DNA from 2 places in the Neobacillus pocheonensis genome. Region 2 is predicted to be linked to the other one. Evidence: predicted binding sites of a transcription regulator. Region 2 holds the regulator's gene; the other holds the start of a gene.
The links. Region 2 encodes Rex, which represses fermentation and respiration genes when NADH is low (regulators of the CRP and FNR family bind a similar motif). Its sites were predicted from a motif close to TTGTGAAATATTTCACAA; they were not measured.
Positions count from the first base shown of each region.

Region 1: adhE (bifunctional acetaldehyde-CoA/alcohol dehydrogenase) is a predicted target of Rex. The motif match lies at 3,609-3,626, and genes of this name have one in related genera.

Region 1 covers NZ_JBCNAD010000038.1:94,685-102,135, forward strand. Annotated here, with positions in the region: gene ABES02_RS20735 (cadherin-like beta sandwich domain-containing protein) at 1-430, shown strand, start outside; gene ppc (phosphoenolpyruvate carboxylase) at 594-3,356, shown strand; gene adhE (bifunctional acetaldehyde-CoA/alcohol dehydrogenase) at 3,730-6,333, shown strand; gene ABES02_RS20750 (AMP-binding protein) at 6,503-7,451, shown strand, end outside.
Region 2 covers NZ_JBCNAD010000013.1:54,360-61,810, reverse strand. Annotated here, with positions in the region: gene groL (chaperonin GroEL) at 1-96, opposite strand, end outside; gene groES (co-chaperone GroES) at 148-432, opposite strand; gene ABES02_RS07435 (CPBP family intramembrane glutamic endopeptidase) at 745-1,467, shown strand; gene ABES02_RS07430 (YdiK family protein) at 1,464-1,664, shown strand; gene ABES02_RS07425 (MDR family MFS transporter) at 1,717-3,234, opposite strand; gene ABES02_RS07420 (cytoplasmic protein) at 3,247-3,957, opposite strand; gene ABES02_RS07415 (polymer-forming cytoskeletal protein) at 3,974-4,696, opposite strand; gene ABES02_RS07410 (YhbD family protein) at 4,709-5,332, opposite strand; gene ABES02_RS07405 (redox-sensing transcriptional repressor Rex) at 5,451-6,104, opposite strand; gene moaC (cyclic pyranopterin monophosphate synthase MoaC) at 6,132-6,629, opposite strand; gene ABES02_RS07395 (ABC-F family ATP-binding cassette domain-containing protein) at 6,806-7,451, shown strand, end outside.

The DNA.
Region 1 (7,451 bases), on a different contig from region 2:
CGGGGAAAAAAGGATTTATACACTTCATGTTACCCGGGCAAAAGCTGCTAGTATACAAGTTGCAACAATTCCATCACAGAATAATAGAAATAGCTCTTTCCAACCCACAACTGGGCAAATTAGTACAAATACAGGAGCAGTACAAAAAACAACCAAGGCAAGGCTCACTTCGTTATCTGTTTCAACAGGCACGTGGGACAGCACTTTCACTTCTGATGAATATACCTATCATATCGCTGTTGCAAACGATGTAAAGACGGTTACTATAAATCCAATTGCTGCTTATAGCAGTTCTTCGATTAAAATTGAAGGAACCACAAACAAAACAGTTCAGCTAGAAAACGATAATAAAACGATCATATCAGTTGTAGTAACCTATGATGATGATGACCACAAAACATATGTACTTGTATTTGATAAAGAAAAATAATGGTGCCGGAAAAACCTGTATTAACAGGTTTTTTTGTGTTATTAAATTTGTTTTCTCTATTTTTCGAAAAAAAAGAAAATATTTTTTTAACAAACCTAACAAAGTTGTGTTATATTAATAAATAAAAATTTTACCGAATCACAGAAAAGGGAAGGTGAAAGGTATGGCAACCGACTTAAAAATTAATGACAGCAGTCTTCCATTACGCCGTGATGTTAAATTACTAGGAAAAATGCTGGGTGAAATTCTCATTAGCCATGGTGGTACTGAATTATTCAATAAAGTCGAAAAGATTCGGAATATGTGTAAAAACCTTCGGACCAGCTTTAATCAGGAGGAATATGATGCCTTAAAGCAAGAAATTGCATCTCTCAGCACTCCCATGCGGAAACAAATCATTCGGGCTTTTTCAATGTATTTCCATTTGATTAATGCTGCCGAACAAAACCACCGAATCCGACGAAGAAGAGAATACCAACTCCAAGACAATCAATATGTTCAACCGGCTTCGATTGAAAGTGCGGTTCAATCTCTTAAAGAAAACAATATTGAAGAAGAAATGATTCAACAAGTCCTACATACTTTGTCCCTCGAATTAGTTATCACTGCCCATCCAACAGAGGCGACAAAGCGTTCGATTCTTGAAATTCAACGACGAATCGCGGATATTTTAAAAAGTCTCGATCATCCATTACTAACAAAAAAAGAAAAAAATAAACTCGAAGGAAGTTTATTTAATGAAGTGACAATCCTATGGCAGACAGATGAATTACGTCATCATAAGCCAACCGTTATGGATGAAGTTCGAAATGGTTTGTATTATTTTGATCAAACGCTTTTTGATGTGCTCCCTGAAATACATCGTGAATTGGAAGCATGCCTGGAAACCAATTATCCCGATACTTCGTGGGAAGTTCCTAACTTCCTTCGGTTCGGTTCGTGGATTGGCGGAGACCGTGATGGTAATCCCAATGTAACCCATGACGTGTCCTGGGAAACGCTGATTAAACAAAGAAGGCTGGTCTTAAAAAAATATAAAGACGTTTTAGTAGATTTAATGAAGCGATATAGTCATTCTTCTACAAGGGTAGAAGTAAGCAGCGAACTGCATAACTTCCTTCAGGAAAAAGAGGATGTCATTTTAACAGATGATAAAAAATGGCCAGTAGAATCGGAAGTATATCGTCGTGCTTTTGCCATCATAATAGAACGGGTAAAGCAGGTTGGGAAATCAGCTATAGGCTATAAATCCGCTGATGAATTATTAGAGGATTTATACTTGATTCAAAATAGTCTAAAACATCATCATCCTGCTGCACACGAGTTAAAAACGATTCAAAAGCTGATCCGGCAAGTCCAATTATTCGGCTTCCATTTAGCGACACTCGACATCCGAAATCATAGCGGTGAGCATGAGGCAGCCATTACGGAAATACTTCGAAAAGTTCGTATCTCCGAAAATTATGGAAATCTTGAAGAAGAGGAAAAGCTCAGAATTCTCCAGACTATTCTTATGGACCCGCGACCTCTTTTGTTATTAAATGAAGATTATTCAAAAGAAACACAAGAAATGATAAAAGTATTTCAAATGATAAAAAATGCTCATGAGGAATTTGGAAAACGATCTATTTCCGTATATCTTGTCAGTATGACAAAATCACCAAGCGACTTACTTGAGGTTTTAGTCTTAGCGAAAGAGGCGGGCATTTATCGACTTCATGCTGACGGGGAGTTGGAAAGCCATTTAAATGTTGCCCCTTTATTGGAAACAATTGACGATTTGACATCTGGGCCAAAAATAATGGAAACTCTTTTTGAAATGCCTGTTTATCGAAATCATTTGCAATTCTTAGGGAACCAGCAGGAAATAATGCTCGGTTACTCAGATGGAAGTAAAGACGGTGGCACCTTAACAGCCAATTGGAAATTGTATAAAGCACAGATAGAAATTCACGAAATGGCAAAAAGGTATCAAATTGGTCTTAAATTTTTCCATGGACGCGGTGGATCACTAGGTCGTGGAGGCGGTCCATTAAATAAAAGCATTCTATCGCAGCCTGCTGAAACCATTGGTGATGGAGTTAAAATTACCGAGCAAGGTGAAGTGTTGTCTGCCCGGTATTTGCTTGAGGATATTGCTTACCGCAGTTTAGAACAGGCAACCTCTACCTTGCTTCAGGCGGCCACCCATGTTTCCAATGAAGCTGAGGAAGGGCAGCTTAGAGAACAGGTTTGGGAAGAGGCGATTGAAGAAATTTCTGGTATCGCTTTGGTTAAATATCAATCGCTGGTATTTGGAGATCCAGATTTTCTGACTTACTTTAACGAAGCAACTCCATTAAGAGAACTTGGTGATTTGAACATTGGCTCAAGGCCCATGAGTCGAAAGAATCGCGGACGATTTGAAGATTTACGAGCGATTCCTTGGGTATTTGCATGGACACAAAGCCGTCAACTGCTTCCTGCCTGGTATGCAGCAGGAACTGGGTTAGACAGCTTTGCATCAAGAAGTGAACAAAATATACAGCTTTTACAGCAAATGTATGTGAAATGGCCCTTCTTCCAGTCGACCATTGACAATTTGCAAATGGCCTTAATGAAAGCAGATATTACGACAGCCAAAGAATACTTAACACTTGTTGAAGATAAAAGGATTGCCGATAGGATCTTTTCTAATATTCTTGAGGAATATGAACGAACAAAGAATATTCTATTGAAAATTACTGGCGATAAAGAGCTGCTGGATCACACTCCAAATATTAAGGATTCGGTTTTTAGAAGAAATCCATATGTTGATCCATTGAACTTTTTACAGGTGGAATTAATAAAGGAATTACGGAAGCAAGAAGAGCCGAATGAAGAACTTTTAACCGAAGTATTATTGACCATAAGTGGTATATCAGCAGGATTGCGTAATACTGGTTGATTAAAGAAGGCTATTTTCGCATGGATTGTTATTTTTCGTATAAGTTTATCATCCCGTATAACTAGAAGCTTCGTGCATCTTTTCGTAAGAGCATGTGCGAAAATTGCCTAGGAACTTAGTAAATGAACCATATTAAGTTCCAAAAGCAACAAAGTTTACGAAAAGAGCCTTAAAGAAACACAAACTCATGAAGTGCATGGGTTTGTGTTTTTTTGTACTCTACATAAGTGCTCAATAATAATTGTGAACGTTTTATGAATTATTTAAAAATGAATGGGTATTCATTCATTTTTATGCAAAATTCGACAAAATTTGCGAGAGCGTCCATGATATATTTTAGCCAGAATGATAGATAATCTGGAGGGATGTTTTAATGTCTGTAAAGGAAAGAGTGGTACTAGAAAATCATGATGTTAACCTAATGATTGATGTCTTAGCTACAAACGGAGCAAATGCTCTGGGCGAATTCCGGTGCTACAATCAGGAAATGGTGGACCAAATTGTGAAACAGATGGCCATTACTGCGCTTGAACACCATAAGGAGCTTGCAAAGCTTGCTATAGAAGAAACAAAAAGAGGCGTATATGAAGATAAAGTCTTCAAAAATATGTTTGCGACTGAATGCATCTATAACAATATCAGGGAGATGAAAACGGTTGGAGTAATTAGTGAAAACGACCATGAAGGCATGGTTGAGATGGCAGAACCAGTTGGAGTTATTGCTGGTGTCATCCCTATTACAAACCCAACCTCGACCGTTATTTTCAAATCGTTAATCTCTCTTAAAACAAGAAATCCAATTATCTTTGCATTTCCGAAATATGCTCAGAAATGCTGTGTAAGAACAGCCGAATTGTTAAAGGAGGCCGCAATCTGCGCTGGCGCCCCTGAAAATTGCATTCAGTGGATTGAGGTTCCTTCTCATGAAGCCTTTCAGGCATTGATGAAGCATCCAAAGATTTCTCTTATCCTTGCGACCGGCGGGCCAAATCTAGTTACAGCAGCGTATAGTTCAGGAAAACCTGCTCTTGGTGTTGGAGCAGGAAATGTACCTTGTTATTTTGAAAAAACAGCTAACATTAAACGTGCTGTCAACGACTTGATTTTATCTAAAACATTCGACAACGGTATGATTTGTGCTTCAGAACAGACTCTAATTATCGACATGGAGATTTACGATGAAGTAAGGCAGGAACTAATGACAAACAATTGTTATTTCCTAAATGAAGAGGAACGTTTGATGGTAGAGAGAATTGCTATTGATCCAAAAACGGCCCAACTTAATCCGTTGATTGTCGGATTACCTGCAGCCATGATTGCAAAATTGGCAGGATTAAATGTGCCGATCAATACAAAGATATTAATTGCTGAGCTTGAAGGTGTAGGACCTGACTACCCATTATCCTGTGAAAAATTAAGCCCAATTTTGGCTTGTTATAAGGTTAATAGCTTCGCAGATGGATTGTTAATCGCTGAAGAAACACTGGAATATGGTGGTCTTGGCCACTCTGCTGCTATTCATACAGCTGATCAGGAGGCAATAGATGCTTTTGCCTTACGAATGAAGGCAGGAAGAATTATCGTTAATACACCTTCAACACATGGAGCTATTGGTGATATTTATAATACATCTTTACCATCCTTAACAATTGGATGTGGAACTTATGGAGGGAACTCTGTGTCACAGAATGTTGGAGCAGCGAATTTAATCAATATTAAAAAAGTGGCAAAAAGAAGGACGATGACCCAGTGGTTTAAGGTGCCATCACAGATTTTCTTTGAGAAGAACTCGATTCAGACCCTTGCAGCTATTCCTGGCATTTCGAAGGCATTTATTGTAACGAGTGGAAGTCCTATGAAAAATGGTTTTGTTGATAGAATTGTTTATCATTTAAGAAAGAATCCAAATAATATTCAATTCGAAACCTTCTCCGCTGTCGAGCCAGATCCAAGCATTGAGACAGTCATGAGTGGTGCAGAACGAATGAGAAAGTTTGAACCAGATTGTATTATAGCTCTTGGCGGTGGTTCCGTAATGGACGCGGCAAAAGCGATGTGGCTTTTTTACGAACATCCTGAAACCGACTTTAACAGCCTAACGCAAAAATTCTTTGACCCAAGCAAAAGAGTCGTTAAATTCCCAGCACTTCGCGGCAAGGCAAAATTTGTGGCGATTCCGACTACGTCTGGAACAGGCTCTGAGGTTACTTCCTTCTCAGTTATCACTAATAAGAAAACCAATATGAAATATCCTTTGGCTGACATCCAGTTAACACCAGATGTGGCGATTGTCGATCCGCAATTCGTCATGACAGTCCCTAGCCATGTAACAGCTGATACTGGAATGGACGTTTTGACACATGCAATTGAAGCCTATGTTTCCGTGTTAGCAAATGACTATACAGATGGACTAGCATTAAAAGCGATCCAATTAGTCTTTGAATATTTACCAAGGGCATACAGGGATGGCGGAGACGAGCTTGCCCGTGAAAAAATGCATAATGCCTCAACGATAGCCGGAATGGCGTTTGCAAATTCTTTCCTTGGTATTAACCATAGTCTTGCCCATGTACTTGGTGCAGAGTTTAATATTCCACATGGACGTGCAAATTCGATCATGCTGCCGCATGTCATTCGCTTTAATGCCATGAAACCAAATAAGTTCATGACATTCCCGAAATATGAGCATTTCATTGCAGATCAACGCTATGCCGAAATTGCTAAAATGCTTGGACTTCCAGCAAGCACGGTAAATGAAGGGGTTGAGAGCTTAATCAAGGCAATTATCAAGCTTGCTAAGGAATTGGAAATGCCAATGAGCATCGAAGCGGCCGGGGTCGATAAAACAGAATTTGAAGGCAAATTAGCTGATCTGGCTGAGCATGCTTTTCACGATCAAGATACAATCCCTAATCCAAAAATGCCACTAGTAAGTGAGCTTGCGGGAATCTATCGCCAAGCTTATCAAGGTGTATAAGATATCTATTATGTAAACAATCAGTCTCAGTTCGCTGGGACTGATTAATTACTGAATTTTTTGTGAACAAGAAGTATCGTTAATCAAAATTTGTCCCAATTCTCTTATAATTTAGTTGATGACAACTTCTTCCATGTGTAAATGGAAGGAAAAAAAGGGAGTGGAAAATATGGTATATCAGAAAAAGCCTTGGTTAAAATTTTATGATTCTAGAATCAGTGGGAATGTATCAATTGAGTACGAATCATTATTTGACCTTTTGAAGCAGGCAGCGAACATCCATAATGAAAAACCTGCTTTAACATTTTTCGGGAAATCCTGGAGTTACAAAGAATCGAAAATGATTTCTGAATGGCTCGCAGCATCGTTATATCGGGTTGGATTTAAAAAGGGAGATCGGATAGCGATCATGCTGCCAAACTGCCCTCACTATATTTTTAGCCTATTTGCCATCTTCCGATTAGGAGGTATCGCTGTTCAAGTAAATCCGATGTATGTTGAAAGAGAAATTGAATATGTTTTAAATGATTCTGAGGCAGAATATATGGTTGTATTTGAGGCTCTTTATCCAAGGATCAAGCAAGTTCAACCGAAAACCTCATTGAAAAAGATTATTGTTGTTGGTTTTGGAGGCAATAGAATCCAACTTGCAGACGGAGACAGTTATTTCGAAGACTTTTTAACCCATGACAATGTAATTCCAGAGATTCCAATCGATATTCATGAGGATGTCGCTATTTTACAATACACTGGTGGAACTACGGGTGTCTCCAAAGGTGTTATGCTTACTCATCATAATCTTTTAGCTAATATTATCCAAGTCTGTGATTTTACCTATAATACAGTGGATGAGAAACCTGAGAATTTTAAAATCATAAGTGTTCTGCCAATGTTTCATGTTTATGGCTTATCTTGTAACGCCCTTTCGGCGATAAGAATTGGCTGCAATCAGCTGATTTTACCTCGATTTGATGTAAATGAATTATTAGAATTGATTAAACGGGAGAAACCTTTTCAGCTTACAGCAGTTCCAACAATGATATTTGCTTTGAATAGCCACCCTCTTTTGGAAGAAAGCAATATTGGAGATGTTTTCTATTTGAGCAGCGGTGGTGCCC
Region 2 (7,451 bases):
AGGTCCAAGAGTAACTTTAACTGCATTTGCTAGAGTATCTACACCGCGAAGCATCGCGCGGCGCGCATCTTCACTAAACATAATTTCTTTAGCCATTGTTCAAAGAACCTCCTCTTATTTTCTTGTTATTTTTTAAAAAATGTTCTATTAAGCTAATACAGCTAGGATATCGTTTTCACGTAAAATTAAATATTCAACGCCTTCGTACTTCACTTCAGTACCAGCGTATTTTGAGAAGATAATGCGGTCGCCAACAGCAACTTCAAGAGCTACGCGTTCGCCACTTTCAAGTACACGACCTGTACCAACAGCAACAACTTTACCTTCCTGAGGCTTTTCCTTCGCTGAATCCGGTAATACGATACCGCTTGCAGTTTTTTCTTCTGATTCAACAAGCTCAATGACAATGCGATCACCTAATGGTCTTAACAAATCAAACAACCTCCTCAAAAATATATGAAATTCTGACTTATTAGCACTCTCTTCGAATGAGTGCTAACACAATTATTATAATAATGAATCTGAAAATCTTTTGCAAGTCTGAAGCATAAAATTTTTATAGCAGGGTAAATCTTTTTTTCAACCTTAATCAGTATGCGAAATACAGCAATTTCTATTCAAATTTTTTTAGATAATTTATTCAAAATTGAACGAGACTATTTTTAAAGGTAGAATGAAGGATGGAATCCATACGAATTTATTTCTTTTTATTATTAAAAAATAGTTATAAAGGGGACTTTTTATTTGAAAAGGCAATATTGGATTATTTTAATTGTATATATCGCTATGCAGTTTTCCAGTTTAATCGGTGTTCCGTTATTCATGTTCGGATTTAAGCATTTTGGCGGCAGGCAAGAGTTAGCAGTGCCCGTATGGCTTTTGGCAAGTTTTACGTTGGCCCTTATCATTATTCTTTTTATGTTACGAAATGAAATGAAAACTAAAAGCCTCAACCAAAGAGGGAGTTCCTTCGGATATTCGGCCATGTGGGCAGTGCTCGGCTTTTTCTTGGCCTTATTTGCTCAGTATGTGGCGGCTATTATTGAGCACCTAATCGGAATTGAAGCAGGCTCTGAAAATACGAAGGAGATTGTTGATATTATCGAATCCTTCCCATTAGCTATTTTTGTAACGAGCATTGTGGGTCCTATTTTAGAAGAAATCGTTTTTCGAAAAATCATCTTTGGTGCCCTTCATAAACGATTTAATTTCATTATTTCCGCCATTATCAGCTCAGTCATTTTTGCGGCTGCTCATATGGAATTCCAGCACATTTTACTTTATTCGGCTATGGGTTTTACCTTTGCTTTTCTTTATGTCAAAACAAAACACATCATCGTGCCAATTTTTGCGCATGTCACTATGAACACCTTAGTGGTTCTCGTTCAGTCTGTTTATAGAGATGATATAGAAAGACTAATGCGGGAGGCAGAGGCGGTTCAAAACTTTATCGGAGGCTTTCTATGAGACGTTCACCCTTGTTTTCCGGATTGATTTACTTTCTTTTAGGCGGCTTATTCACCTACTTTGCCATTGATGACGTTCAAAATAACGGCTGGGGCTTCTTCAGTTACCTGCTGGTTCTATTAGCAACATTCGATTTCGGTTCCGGCCTAAAAATGTTCACCTTCCATTTTAAATACAAAAACAAAGTGGAAAAATGATTAAAGGTGTCAGGTACCATGTGAAAAATCCACATGGTGCCTGACACCCTTTTTATTTTGAGACCTCTTGTTGTTTATTAAACACCATACGTCCATTACCAAGGGTAAAGATGAAGAGGAAGGCGATGCCTGCCGGGACCAGTGCCCATGTAAAAGTGTGGACGATGGAACTGGAGAGGGCATCGGTGATTTTATCAAGAATTTGCGGTGGTATGTTCTTTCTTGCTTCTTCTGATAATAAGGCTCGGGAATCCCCAAAAGCTCCGCCCTTTGGCATTGGCCCCATTCCGGAAAAAGCCTTTTTCAATCCTTCTGTAAATTCACTCCTTTGGATTGTGCCAAAGATGGTAATCCCTATGGTCATCCCTAATGAGCGGATAAAGTTACTGGTCGATGTAGCGGATCCCCTTTGCTCCATACCAAACGGATGAATCGCTGCCATACTTAAAACGGAAAAAGAGAAACCTACTCCTAAACCGACAACAATCATATACAGAGTTAAGATGGCTCTGCTTGTTTCAGGTGTAATCGTACTTAGTAAGATAAATCCGCCAATTAGGATAGTACCCGATATAAACATGATGTTTCGATAGCTCATTTTTGTCGTCAAGAACCCGCCGACCTGCGCAGTCACTACGGATCCGAGCATCATCGGCAATAAAATCAGCCCTGAATTCGTGGCACTGCCGCCGTAAACTCCCTGAACAAAAATCGGGATATAAACGGTACCTGCCATAAAGGCTGCCCCGTAAAACAAACCAACCAGTGTACTACCTGCAAACAATTGATTTTTAAACATCGCAAACGAGATGATTGGATCCTTTGCCTTCGTCTCGACAAACAAAAAGATCAACAATAGAATCGCAAATCCTGCGAATAGGCTGATGATTGTCGTGGAATCCCACTCATACTTCTGCCCGCCTAATTCCAGTGCAAACATTAAACAAACAACCGCGCCAATTAGCGTCAGCGCTCCCCACCAGTCAATCGATTGCTTTTGGTGGACAGGTGATTCTTTGTAAGAGATAACAATAAAGATCAATGATAGAATGCCAAGCGGCAGATTAATATAGAAAATCCAATGCCAGCTGATATGGTCGGTAATATATGCCCCGAGCAATGGCCCAAAAATACTCGAAAGCCCAAATACAGCTCCGAACAAACCACCCATTTTCCCGCGTTTTTCAGGAGGGAATAAGTCGAACATAATGGTAAACGCAATCGGTACAAGCGCGCCGCCGCCCACCCCTTGAATTGCGCGGTAGATGCTTAATTGCGTAATCGTTTCGGCTGTTCCGCAAAGGGCCGAGCCAGCCATAAACAAAATCAATCCAAAAATAAAGAACCTTTTCCTACCGTACATATCTGATAATTTACCAAAAATCGGCATCCCGGCCATTTCTGCCACCATATAAGCGGATACCACCCAAACAAAGCTCTCAAGCCCGCCGAGGTCGCCGACAATGGTTCCCATCGCGGTGACGACGATCGTGTTATCCATCGAGGCCATTAAGATCCCTAGTAATAGCCCTGCGACAACCAATCCTAATTTACTCTCTTTTGCTACCATCCGATCTCTCCTTTATATCTGTGTCTTTGTTTTAATTGTTGCCTGAGAATCCTGAGCGAAGCCCAAGCGATATTCCACCAAACCAATTTGACAGCCAGGACCTATCTTTACCTTATTACCTCTAACGACATCGGCTGTTGTATTTTCCAGATAGATGTCATCCCCTTCAATGACCTTCGCTGTCAGAGACCCCGCGTCTTTTCCGAAGGGAAGAAGCGAGCTTTTTTTCTTTTTCACCGTTATTTTTCCGCCGCCGATTTCCTCAGCGGAGCTTTGGCCGTATCGCAGTCCCACCTTAATGGTATCAGCCGTCAACAATCCCTTGATTTCAAAGCTGCCGCTTGAATCGAACATCTCATACTCCACATCGCCATTTACCGCGATGCTTCCTTTAATTGATGCCTGATCACCTGCAAGTCTTTCGCCTACTTCCAGCAGCCCCAAAATCTTTATTTTTTTCAACTGCGCCCGGCTGCCAACCACCAGCGTTCCCATGACAAGCATTTCTTCGGCCTCGATACTGCCTTTGACCTCGGCCTCCCCTAAAATTTTTACTGAACCTGTTTTAACATTTTCGACCGCTTCACTCGTTCCATATACATTGAACACAGAGCATTCCACTTCATTGACAATCGTTCCTTCGCCTCTGATGCTAATTTTATCGTAATGGCCGCCAGGATAACTGCCCGACCCATTTATAATAAGATTTCCGTTTTTTTTCATTTCCCTTTCCCCCCCACTAATACTTTCTGACATCATTCACCACAGCATTTTTATCCTGGGAGAATTCTTCTGTGTATTCTACGACGCCAATCTGACAATTAGCACCGATTCTAACCTGATTGCCCCGCACAACTTTGGCAATCGTATTTTCAAGGTCGATTTTATCCCCTTCTATTAAATCCGTTTCTAATTGCGCTTTGAAAATGGGTTTGAATAAAGCGCCGATAAACGACCCTTTATGCTGCCTTACCGTAATGGTTTGCCCACCAATTTCTTTTGCTTTGCATTCCCCATAAATCTTAATATCTACCTCATCAGCGTTTAAAAGCCCGCCAATCGTAAACCGGTATTCTCCTTTAAAAATCTCAGCCTCACAATCCTCACCGACTGTAAGAAATCCGCGTAATTTGATATCCTCGGACCTTACACTTCCGCCAACAGAAACTTTACCTGAAACCCTCAAATCTTTTACAAGCAGGTTTTTTTCAAATTTCGCCGTCCCGTCAACCTTCAATTTACCGGTCTCGACCGTACCCTTAAACTTGGCATTTCCATTTACCCTTGCCTCAGCAGCCCTTAGGTTCCCATTGATCACCCCTGAGCCGTTACAATCAAACTCATGGCATTCTAAATCATTATTAATCGTCCCTCTGCCATTTAATGTAACAACATTAAATTGGCCGCCGTTTGACGAACCCAAACCATTAATGACTAAGTCCCCTCTATTTTTCAATTCCATCCCGATTCTCCTTTATAGTAGTTTCGATTTAATTTCTTCCATACAGGTCATCAAGGAAACATGTACCACGACCTTTGTACCCCGCTCAAAATGGATCTCTTCGGTATTAATCAATAAAAGACACGATGACACACCTAGCTTTCTGGTAATCAAAAGCTCGCAGCTTTTTTGCTTAATTAACCCTGAGTTATCCTTTAATACTTGCAGCAGCATTTTCCCCTCATCCAAATTGATTTCTCCAGACTGCAGTAGTTTTTCTAAAACATAAACTTCAAGCATTCTGGAAAAATTAAATTTTGGACCGTCTTGGTCATTTTCTAAGTAGAAATTCATTACCGCACCCGAAACAATGTTACGTTTTATTAACTCGTCTTTTTCAAGTTGTAAATCACTTAGGCTAGGAGAAAACATATCAGCAAGTTCATCTAGTGATAAGTTTTCTTTCATTGTTTGAATTTTGTTGATTCTTTCTAGGATTTTTTCTTTTGGAAAGAATGTTTCCTGCCCCGTAAACGTGGATTTCCGTACAAACCATTCCTCCGGGATGAGATCCTTTCGCTTCCATCTATACAACTGTCCATAGGATATTCCCGCCAGCTCTAATAATTCCTTCTTGGAAATTAACTCCTCGCTCATTTTGAAAACCCCTTTCTGTGTAATAATGTAACATAACACTGTTACGTTGTAAAGATACGTTTGTTTCGTCCGATAAAAAAAGGGCCTTCCGCAGGTTTGCGAAAAGCCCTCTATCTCTTTATTCTTCAATTTCATCCGTTGGGTAGTGCTTTAAAAAGTAAATAAGTGATTGCAGCTCGACAGCCAAGTCGATGTGATGAACACGAATTGCTGGCGGAAGATTTAACCTGGCAGGGGTGAAATTTAAAATCCCTTTTACATTCGCTTTAACCAGTCGATCCGTAATCATTTGAGCAACCTGTGCCGGTACCGTTAAAATCGCCACTGATATACTGTGGTCCGTTAACACCTTTTCCAATTCATCCATATGATAAACCGGTACTTCGCGAATCATTGTTCCCATTTTTGCAGGATCCACATCAAAAGCACATTCTATTTTGGTATTATTATTTTTCAAAAAGTTATAGTTTAAAAAAGCCGTACCGAGATTACCAACCCCGATTAAGGCAACCTTGGTTAGTTCATCTTGGTCCAATGTTTTCCTAAAGAAGGATAATAAATAATTCACATTGTATCCATAACCCTTTTTCCCTAAAGCCCCGAAGTAGGAGAAGTCCCTCCGAATGGTAGCCGAATCAACCTTCACCGCTTCACTTAATTCTGCTGATGAAACCCTTTGTTTACCCGAAGAATGCAGGTTTTTTAAAAATCGATAATAAAGGGGCAGCCGTTTGGCTGTCGCCTGTGGTATTTTCATCGTTTCATTGCTCATAATCTCCTACCCCCCGCATCAATTGTTTTATTTAACTCGTTCTGTCCGCTTAAAGTCGCCATTTTTACCGCCAGTTTTCTCTACTAAATAGGTTGGCCCGATGACCATTCCTTTGTCAACCGCTTTACACATATCATAAACAGTTAAAGCACAGGCGGATGCTGCTGTTAGCGCTTCCATTTCAACACCTGTATTTCCCTTTGTTTTAACATAAGCAGCAATATGTAATTGATAGTTATCGTTAATGTCCTGTTCCCATGAGAAGGAGATATTTACTCCCGTTAATGGAATCGGGTGACACATTGGAATGAGATCCCATGTCTTTTTCGCCGCCATAACGGCTGCCACCTGAGCTACCGCTAAGACATCGCCTTTTTTCATTTCATTATTTGTTATTTTTTCAAAAATTTCTTTGCTGACCGTAATACTGGAATGAGCAAGCGCCGTACGTGCCGTTTCAGGCTTATCGCTAACGTCGACCATCTTGGCTCTGCCTTCTTCATTAAAATGAGTAAATTCTGCCATATAAACAATCCTCCGTTTAAATCATACACTATTTTTCTTTATATGTCTGTGAAACTTTGAACTAATCGTACAATTTTTTGGCATTAAAGTATTAATAGTCCTGATAACCTGCCTCGCTTTATTGCCGGACCTATAGGAATACGGTAAACTATTTATAGTAATAGAGGTGAATTTTAATGATTTTATTGCAGGTTAATCAACTACAAAAATATTATGGTGCTGACCTTATTTTATCGAATATAAAACTAGAATTACAAACGAGAGACCGCGTTGCCCTAGTTGGACGCAATGGAGCCGGCAAATCAACGTTGTTAAAGATTATTGCCGGCCATCTGTCACATGATGGCGGAGAAATCATCAAACCAAAAGATGTGACCATCGGCTATCTAGCGCAAAATACTGGGTTAGAGTCCAAATTGTCTATTTTGGAAGAAATGCTGACCGTTTTTGAGGAACTTCGTCAGATGGAGCAATCGCTGCGCAGGCTTGAAAAACAAATGGCGGATCCAAGTATTTTCGAAGACCAAAGTCGATACGAAAGAATATTAAAAGAATATGACAGTCTCCAAGTAAAATTTAAAGAGCAGGGCGGCTATCAATACGAGGCCGATATTCGCTCTGTCCTGCATGGGCTAAATTTTCATGATTCTTCTGTCATGATCTCCAGTTTAAGCGGAGGACAAAAAACTCGTCTCGCATTAGGAAAGCTGCTGTTAACCAAGCCTGATATCTTAATACTGGACGAGCCGACGAACCACCTGGATATTGATACTCTCTCCTGGCTCGAGCAATACCTGCAGAGTTATGATGGAGCCATCCTAA